DNA from 4 places in the Flavobacterium sp. 120 genome. Region 1 is predicted to be linked to each of the others. Evidence: riboswitches for the same ligand, from Rfam matches in the RefSeq annotation. Region 1 holds a riboswitch; each other region holds the start of a gene.
What was found. Region 1 has a riboswitch for S-adenosylmethionine ahead of C8C87_RS06840 (Na+/H+ antiporter NhaC family protein). Riboswitches for the same ligand answer to the same signal wherever they lie in the genome.

Region 1 (2,205 bases):
TTGGATCAAAGCGGATGGTAACCGTAAGCCAGTTGTAGGTTTCATTGCAGGAGTTACTGCTCCTCCAGGACGTACAATGGGACATGCAGGTGCTATCGTTGGTGGATCTGACGATACTGCTGAAGCTAAAAAACAAATCATGAGAGAATGTGGAATTCACGTGGTAGATTCTCCAGCTGAAATTGGTAAAAAAGTAAAAGAAGTTTTAGGTTAATCTAAACTCTAATTAAATATTTTAAAAGCCTCACAATTTGTGGGGCTTTTTTATTATAAATTGAATTAAAGAAATATCTTTGCACTTTATTAAATGCATCTGTTTTTAAGATGTAATCCTAATAAGAACAAACATAAACGAATGGTTTCTAATGGGCCTCACGATTTTGTGGGGTATTTTTTTGTCGAAGCCAGTTCAAATAAAAATAAAATAATATGTACAAAGAGTTAAAAAAATTCAAAGTTAGCAATCAGTTTTCATTTACTACAGAAGATAGTTTAGCAGAAGTTTGCAATGCATCAGAAGGATCTGGAGTATTTTTAGTGTATTCAGTAGGAGATGAAAAAGAGTTAATTATGGTTGGTTCTACTGGAACTGTTCAAAATAACGGAACTTTGAAAATTAAAAATGGTGGTTTAAAAGACAAAATTGTTGAAGGACACCAATTTGCTAAAACTGGAAGAAAATATTCTTGGCCTGCACAAATGAAAATTGAAGACATCAGTACACTAGAAGTGGTTTGGTATGAGACATTCAACGATAAAACTAAAGTGATTCCAACATTTGTAGAAGGACAAGTTTTACAAAACTTCCTTGACGAAAATGGAAGACTGCCAAAATGGAATGTAGCTTTTTAATTATTTAAAGTCTGCCTTTCAACATCTTAATTATAATCGCGCTACATTTTTATGTGGCGCTTTTTTTTGAATTATCTTTTTTTGGAATAAAATTAGGCTAATTTCATAAATAATTAATTACTTTTGCACCCGTTATCACGAATCCTTCAATAGGATAGCAACCTGCAACAACAAGCAAGGTGCTAAAACGATAAGCCAAATCCTTTGGAAAAAATGTTGTTTACATTCCCATATTTAGCTTTGTTTTTCGTCATAATTTTTAATTTTAAATTTTTTTTATGACTTTATTTTCAAAAGAAAAAGGAAATGCCTTTGCCTTGATTCCTTTATTGGTTTTTATTTTTACTTTTTTAGGAGCAGGAATTGTTCTGAATGATTTTTATGCTTTTCCATCGCCAGTGGCAGTTGTAGTTGGTATCATAGCAGCCTTTTTACTTTTCAAATCCACTACTGATGAAAAAGTTGCTACATTGATTGCAGGATGTGGTGAAAGTAAAATCATGACCATGTGTTTAATTTATTTGCTAGCAGGAGCCTTCGCAGTAGTAAGTAAAGCGATGGGTGGAGTTGATGCTGTCGTGAATCTTGGAATAAATACTATTGATGTTGCTTATTTTCCTTTAGGAATTTTCTTGATTGCTTCTTTTTTATCAACTGCTACAGGAACATCAGTGGGTGCAATTGTAGCTATTGGCCCGATAGCTGTCGCATTAGCTGATAAAAGCGGTGCTTCATTACCTTTAATTTCAGGCGCTTTATTAGGTGGCTCTATGTTAGGAGATAATCTTTCGATGATTTCTGATACTACCATCGCAGCAACGCAGTCATTGGGATGTGATCTAAAGGACAAGTTCAAGATTAACTTATTTATTGCCTTTCCTGCTGCAATTTTGACTATTATGGTTTTCTTTTATCTTGATTTAAACTCGGATATTGTGACTGTTGCCATTGCAAAAAATGATTTTTCCTGGATTGCAATTGTACCTTATATATTAGTAATAGTATTGGCGGTAGTAGGTGTTAATGTATTTTCAACATTACTTATTGGAACTTTATTGGCAGGAATCATAGGTTATTTTAGTGGTTCGTTTACGTTAATGGAGTTCACTCAAAAGATATATGAAGGCTTTACCAGTATGACTGATATTTTCTTATTATCAATGCTTACTGGAGGTTTAGCAGCTATGGTAGATAAAGCGGGTGGAATAACGTATTTATTAGTTCAAATTAAAAAAAGAATTAAAAGTAAAAAATCAGCTCAAGCGGGAATTGGTGCTTTAGTGGGTTTTGCTAATTTAGCAATAGCGAACAACACGGTTTCTATTGTAATTACAGGACCTATTGCCAAAGAAA
Region 2 (2,205 bases), 1.2 Mb from region 1:
TTTAATGTGTGTAATATGTCAAAAGCCATTCAGGAAAAGTCCTGTGGGTCGTGTATTGCTTAAATTTAAATTCAAATTTATATAGCAAAAGCCTCCCAAAAAAATGGGAGGCTTTTTTTTTGAACTCTATTTAGCTGAAAATAAAACAATATTAATCATAGAATGAATAACCTGAAAATCCAGAATACAAATAATTTTAAAGTCAAAAATATGATTTGCGCCAATGCCATTATGTGCGTTCGTGTCTGTTGATTCCAAAAGTATAAGTTATAACACAACTTAAAAAACCCTTTTGGATACGCATCTAAAAGGGTTTTTTTATTCAGATTAGTTAATAAGCATAGAGAATTTCAGAATTCAAAAATAATTTAAAACAAAACTAACATCATAAATTAAAAGATTATGAGCACATCAAAACATTTCCCAAAGGCATTTCGGTTACTAAAAAGCTTTAGTTTTAGAACCAAAACTAAAAAGGAAATCGATTCAAAAAATGAATTGACTAATCCAAGATTTGAAATTTCAAAAAATGATCCTTTGGCACAAAAAATAGTGCCGAGTTCATTGCTGTTCCAAATGTATTCAAAAGAAAATGAAGAACTTTTTATTTAAAAAAGTGATGGTTGTTTTAGCTTTTGAATCTTTGATGGTAAATCTCAAATTATGATTTCGACGAAAGATAAAACCCTAATATGGTGTTTTCTCTTTCGTCGGGATAATAATTATGCGTGCGATTTTTTCAAGTCAATTTGCAATAAATCAATTAGAACCAATTTGATAAAAATTTGGTTGTTTAAAAAAATAGTAGTTAATTTGTGCCTTTAAGTTCAAAAACGTATTGAAATGTTATAAAGAAAGGCAGAGGGATTAGACCCGATGAAGCCTTAGCAACCCTTCGATTTATCGAAGAAGGTGCTGCATTCTACCTTTATTCTGTCCCGAATCCTCGGGATATTTCAGAATCTAAAGGAAAGATAACACAAAGAATTCTTCTAGTTCACTTCTAGCTTTCTTTCTAATATTTCCAGACACAAATCAAAAATCATAAAAGATTTGAAATTGGAAAATAAACCAACATCTATTACCGTACAAAATTTCACCACCGAAAGTGGGGCTTTTTATCCTACCTTAAACTTAAGTTTTCAAGTTTTTGGACCGGCTTTACATACCGCTCCAATCGTTTTGGTAAATCATGCATTGACTGGAAATTCCCAAGTTGTGGGAGAAAAAGGTTGGTGGAATGATTTAATTGGTGCGCACAAAACTATCGATACCAATACATATACAATACTGGCTTTTAATGTTCCGGGAAATGGCTTTGATGATGCCGTTATTGAAAATTATTCGGATTTTACTACCAGAGATATTGCCAGAATTTTTATTGAAGGCATTCATTTTCTTAAAATCAAACAGCTTTATGCTATTATTGGCGGTTCTGTTGGCGGAGGAATTGCTTGGGAATTGGTTGCTTTAGAACCAAAAATCACGCAACATTTAATTCCTATCGCAACCGATTGGAAATCGACAGACTGGTTAATTGCCAATTGCTTTTTGCAGGAGCAAATTCTAAAGAATTCTTCAAAACCTATTGAAGACGCTCGAATTCATGCCATGCTTTGCTACCGAACTCCAGAATCTTTTACTGCAAAATTTCAGAGAACCACTAATGAGGAATTAGCCATTTTCAATGTTGAAAGTTGGCTGGATCATCACGGTAAAAAACTTCAAAAACGGTTTCAAATTTCGTCTTATAAAATGATGAATCAATTGTTGAAAACGATAGATATTACCAGAAACAGCAATTCATTTGAAGAAATAACGTCAAAAATTGAAGCTGATATTCATATCATCGGAATCAATTCTGACTTGTTTTTTACGGCAAATGAAAATAAAGCGACTTACGAGGAATTAAAAAAATATAAAAATAATGTCACCTATCAGGAAATCGTTTCCATTCACGGACACGACGCTTTTTTGATAGAATACAAACAATTACACAATTTGCTTCAGGATATATTCTAAGCCAAAAAAACACAACACAATGAAAATATTAAAATTTGGAGGTAAATCTTTATCGAATGGCGACGGAATAAATAAAGTAGTTGCAATTATTACCGATAAAGTAAATCAAGGAGAAGAAATTGCAATTGTAGTATCGGCACGTGGAAATGCTACAGATGAATTAGAAGAAATTTTAGGTATTGC
Region 3 (2,205 bases), 340 kb from region 1:
TTCGAAATTATTGTCTTTTGTAATTCCTTCCTGTTTGGAATAATTGGTTGAGAAAAAATATCTTGTTTTGTCTGTTCCTCCTGAAACACTAATATTATGATTTTGAGAAACAGCATCACGATATACCTGATCCTGCCAATTGGTGTCCACTCTTGAACCATCAGCTTTAAAAGACGGAAAGAAAAGTGCCGATGCTACAGCAGTATTATTTTCGTTCCCGCTTAATATTTTACTGTTTAAAACAGCTTCATTTTTTATAGTTTCAAATTGTGTACTGTTTAGTAGATTAGGCAGTCTGGTAGCTCTTGTAATTCCAACCCAAGTGTCGTAGGTTACTTTTGCTTTTCCTGCTTTTCCTTTTTTAGTCGTGACCAAAATAACTCCTCCCGCAGCACGCGAACCGTAAATAGAAGTTGAAGCGGCATCTTTTAAAATATCAATCGATTCAATATCTGAAGGATTGATATCTGCAAGCGGATTATTTGCAACAGCACTTGTTGTGGATACATCTCCGGAATTAACCGGAATTCCGTCAATAACCACTAAAGGAGCTGTACTTAATGAAATGGAATTTACCCCGCGAATTCTAATTACCGGAGTATCATTTAAAACTCCGCTCGGAGTAGAAACATTCACTCCTGAGGCCTTACCAATTAACGCCTGCTGAAAACTCTGCACAGGAATATCCTTAATTGTTTTAGATGTTACTCTTGTAGCGGCACCGGTAAATTCTTTTTTACTTTGCGTACCATAACCTACGACAAGTACTTCTTTTAAAGTAGTATTGGAAGGAACCAGTTTAATATCATTAAAAGACGAACCTGCATTTTTTTCGAGCGTTTCGTATCCAATATAATTGACAGACACTAACTTGTCTTGTTTTGTAATGGATAATGAAAATTTTCCATTAACATCTGTAACTACAGATTTTCCGCTTTCTGCAGCAATAATTGTAGCTCCCGGTAAAGGCTCGCCGTTATCAGAACCTGTGACGGTACCGCTGATCGTTCGTTCCTGTGCGCTCAGTATTCCAGGAAGTATACTGAACATAAAAATTAATACAAGTAAGATTTTTTTCATTGAGTTTGGTTTTAAAAAATTGGACATAAATATTCCCGGGCCGATGTCGAAATGGCCTATCAATAATGCTGATAAACAGGAATTGGTTTAAAAAAGACTAACGACTTTGCATTCGGAAAACTTTGGAATGTTTTTCTTTTGAGGGCATTTTAATTTGTTCGGAATTGACATGTAATTCTAGCTCAGTTTTCATTTTTAATTATAAAAGATTTTAATACTAATGAGCTTATTCAGATTTTATGAAATCTTTCTTATCTGTCCACCGAAGCGGAAGGATTTAGCACCTTATTTGGCAACAGGTTGCTAAGACATCACAGGGCCTACTCCCTCAGTCTTTCTGGATAAGTCATGTAGAAATTTTCTACCCGACAAATATATATATATTAATTCTATATAATTAGTAGAATTTAAAATTATTTTTTAAAATTATTTATTTACAAAATAAAATTATCCATAATTAACTGTATAACAAAAACTTATTAATTGTAAAGAAATTTAAGTAATGTTGATTTTATGAAGAAAATTCATTCTTATCATTAAAAAGAACAAATTAATAAATAATTCAATCATTTTTTTTGTAATTAGTTAGTTTATTAAATTCTTCAATTGTTTATTGTTCAAAGCCGAATTCCTTCTTTTTTTATTGTACAAATTTCGATGTATTCAAAAATTTCAAGTTTCGTATTTTCTCTAAAAATTAATTTACTGCCATATACCAATTTAGTTTTTATAATTTTTCCATCAATCCCCAACAGGACATCCAAACCAAATTCATAAAGCCAATGAAAGACAGCTACTAAATGTAGTAAGCCAATTTCTTTAAATCTTCCATAAAATTTATAGAAATTTGTCCCGTAGAGGTCACAAATTTAAATAAAAAAATAACGCAATACCCAATAAATAAAGGTGTTGCGTTTTTTTATGCTTTATAAAATCCCTACTATATCCATCAAGCCAAAATGAAATCTAATCTATAATTTGATTTTGACAAAGGATATAAATAGTATACTAATTAATTTTTAAAGGTAAAACTCCCATCATTGGATTTTAATATTTTTTGACCAATGTAGTTCCCTATTTGTTCTCCCTGTAAAACGCCGTTTTCAATAGCATCCCTGTAATGAA
Region 4 (2,205 bases), 1.6 Mb from region 1:
TCACTATCTGCAAAGTAATCTTGCAAAATTATTTTTTCTTCGGTTTCTGTTACAATCCCCTTGTATTTTTTATATTTTCCCCAAAGGACATCAGGTGAAGGAAATTCATTTAAAGGAAAAGTCTGTTCTATATCCCCATCCGTAATTGTTTTGTCATGAAAATGAAAACCATCACCATTACTACTAAATACAAAAGGAATATCCATTAAATTAGAATACTTCAACGCTTGTTGAATTCCTGACTTTATAGAAAGGTTATTTTCTTTTGCTTCAATAATTGCAACCGGAATTCCAGAAATATAAAGCACGTAATCAGCAAAAAGTTTCTTTCCTCTTGCAGTCATTTTACCTTTTACCCAAATACGCCCAGCAGTAATTGAATACTCTCTAATAATTTGAGTGTGTTCATCCCAACCCGCATTAATTATTGCAGGTGTTATAAACTTCTCTTTAATATCTGCTTCGGAAAATAATTTTTTGTTCATCCTTTTACGCTTTGAAGTATAATAAACTAAATATATTGGATTGCATACAAACATACTAAAAAGCAATGGAATGAAATTGAAGAAAACCGTAAACGGTCTGCTTATTTTATACCACTTCCATTCTGTTTAATTCGTTTTGATTGCACCTGTGTAAATAAACGATATTTTGTAGGATTTTACTATACCCACTTTTAATGATATTATGAATTTTTGTTCAGCTCTAATTATTATTTATTTTAAAATTTATATATTTGAAAAATCATTAAGAACTACAATTGAGTAGTAGCAACCTGCGACCACACGCGAAGGTGCTGAAACAATGAGCCTAAACTAAGGAAAAATTATGTTTAAAATACCACCATTTAATTTTGTAGCAACGCACGATTTGCAATCTAATAAAGCTAAAGACAACCTCTTTAAAATTTATTTAGATTTTGATATTGTGTTTTATAATTTGAGTTTTGATGCTCTTAAAGAAGTCAATACTGTTTATGAAGAACGAGACTTATACGACCAAAGTATAGCTGGTGTTAGTACTTTTTTGAAACTTCAAAAACCCAATAAAAAACAGTATGAGTATTATCCAGCTATTAATTACGAACGATTAAATATCAATCAAGAATATGCCATAATTACCTATTTTTTTTCGGGAGCTTTTTCAACAAGAACAATTGCTACAGTGCAAAATCTTACATTCGATAAAATAGAGATGTTTAAATATACCCAAGAATGATAATGATAACAAAATCAATAAAAACCTTTACAGCAATTATAACACTTGGTTTGGAAATCGGTTATAGTGAAGAACATTACAATAAAGATTATCTGATTAATGAACTTCAAGAATATCAAAAACAAAGAATTGATGAAGCAAATATATATTTAAGTGCATCTGTAAGTGAATGTAATATTGTGCTAAGTGGTCAAGACGAAAAGCATTTAAAACTTGAGTTTATTAACTACCCTAAATTCCCGTTAGAAATTGAGGTGTTTAAAGAAGAAATTATAAAATTGGGGTTACATCTGCTTAATAAAATGCAACAAAATAGAACAGTGATAGTGTTTCCAGACGAAACAATTATGCTGGAAATTGATGGAGCAATAGACCCAAGGATTTAAATAAAAAACATTAAACTATAATTATCTATGAAAACAACGATTACTAAACTTGCCACAGGTAGCATTGAGTTAGCATTTCCACTATTTCTATCCATGCTTTTGTTTGAATACGTTGATAAAAAGGAATCCACTGGTTATGGATACATCAATAATATATCAGACAATATTCCATATTTGCTTTCAGGGCTATTTTTTATGATTTTATGTCTTGAGTTTATAAGGAGGCGTAATTCTGAAAAAGATAAGTTTGTAGCTTTTAGGTATATTTATATCATAGTGATGGTAATTGCGTTTATACTTAGTCTAAAATATATTGGACTTATGTTTGAACCTAATGCAAGAAGATAATGCAATAACAATTATTCATTGAACAGAAGTGCCAACTTTATTGATGCGAAATTTCTAAGAATGCTTTTGGCAGTAGCTACTTTAGCTTGTACAAAACAATTAAAATAGCAAGATTAGACTATAGAGGCCTATTTCATTATTTTTTTATAAAAATAGGGGCGCTAAGGACTGTATATAAAGTATGGGGTAGGTGGTTGAAAAGGAAAACGATTTTTAAAACAACCACCCCCCTAGTTGAAAAATGTTTTTCTAC

Region 2: another riboswitch for S-adenosylmethionine. It lies ahead of C8C87_RS01475 (alpha/beta fold hydrolase); the one in region 1 lies ahead of C8C87_RS06840 (Na+/H+ antiporter NhaC family protein).
Region 3: another riboswitch for S-adenosylmethionine. It lies ahead of C8C87_RS08330 (SusC/RagA family TonB-linked outer membrane protein); the one in region 1 lies ahead of C8C87_RS06840 (Na+/H+ antiporter NhaC family protein).
Region 4: another riboswitch for S-adenosylmethionine. It lies ahead of C8C87_RS00090 (hypothetical protein); the one in region 1 lies ahead of C8C87_RS06840 (Na+/H+ antiporter NhaC family protein).

The regions. Positions count from the first base shown of each region.
Region 1 covers NZ_RBKZ01000001.1:1,592,844-1,595,048, reverse strand. The annotation lists gene sucD (succinate--CoA ligase subunit alpha) at 1-214, shown strand, start outside; gene C8C87_RS06845 (hypothetical protein) at 430-852, shown strand; SAM-I-IV-variant riboswitch at 980-1,076, shown strand; gene C8C87_RS06840 (Na+/H+ antiporter NhaC family protein) at 1,131-2,205, shown strand, end outside.
Region 2 covers NZ_RBKZ01000001.1:366,353-368,557, forward strand. The annotation lists gene C8C87_RS01470 (hypothetical protein) at 403-612, shown strand; SAM riboswitch class I at 844-981, shown strand; gene C8C87_RS01475 (alpha/beta fold hydrolase) at 1,060-2,022, shown strand; gene thrA (bifunctional aspartate kinase/homoserine dehydrogenase I) at 2,042-2,205, shown strand, end outside.
Region 3 covers NZ_RBKZ01000001.1:1,929,687-1,931,891, forward strand. The annotation lists gene C8C87_RS08330 (SusC/RagA family TonB-linked outer membrane protein) at 1-1,080, opposite strand, end outside; SAM riboswitch class I at 1,329-1,428, opposite strand; gene C8C87_RS08335 (vanadium-dependent haloperoxidase) at 2,093-2,205, opposite strand, start outside.
Region 4 covers NZ_RBKZ01000001.1:11,433-13,637, reverse strand. The annotation lists gene hsdR (EcoAI/FtnUII family type I restriction enzme subunit R) at 1-485, opposite strand, end outside; SAM-I-IV-variant riboswitch at 740-837, shown strand; gene C8C87_RS00090 (hypothetical protein) at 829-1,218, shown strand; gene C8C87_RS00085 (hypothetical protein) at 1,215-1,604, shown strand; gene C8C87_RS00080 (hypothetical protein) at 1,632-1,952, shown strand.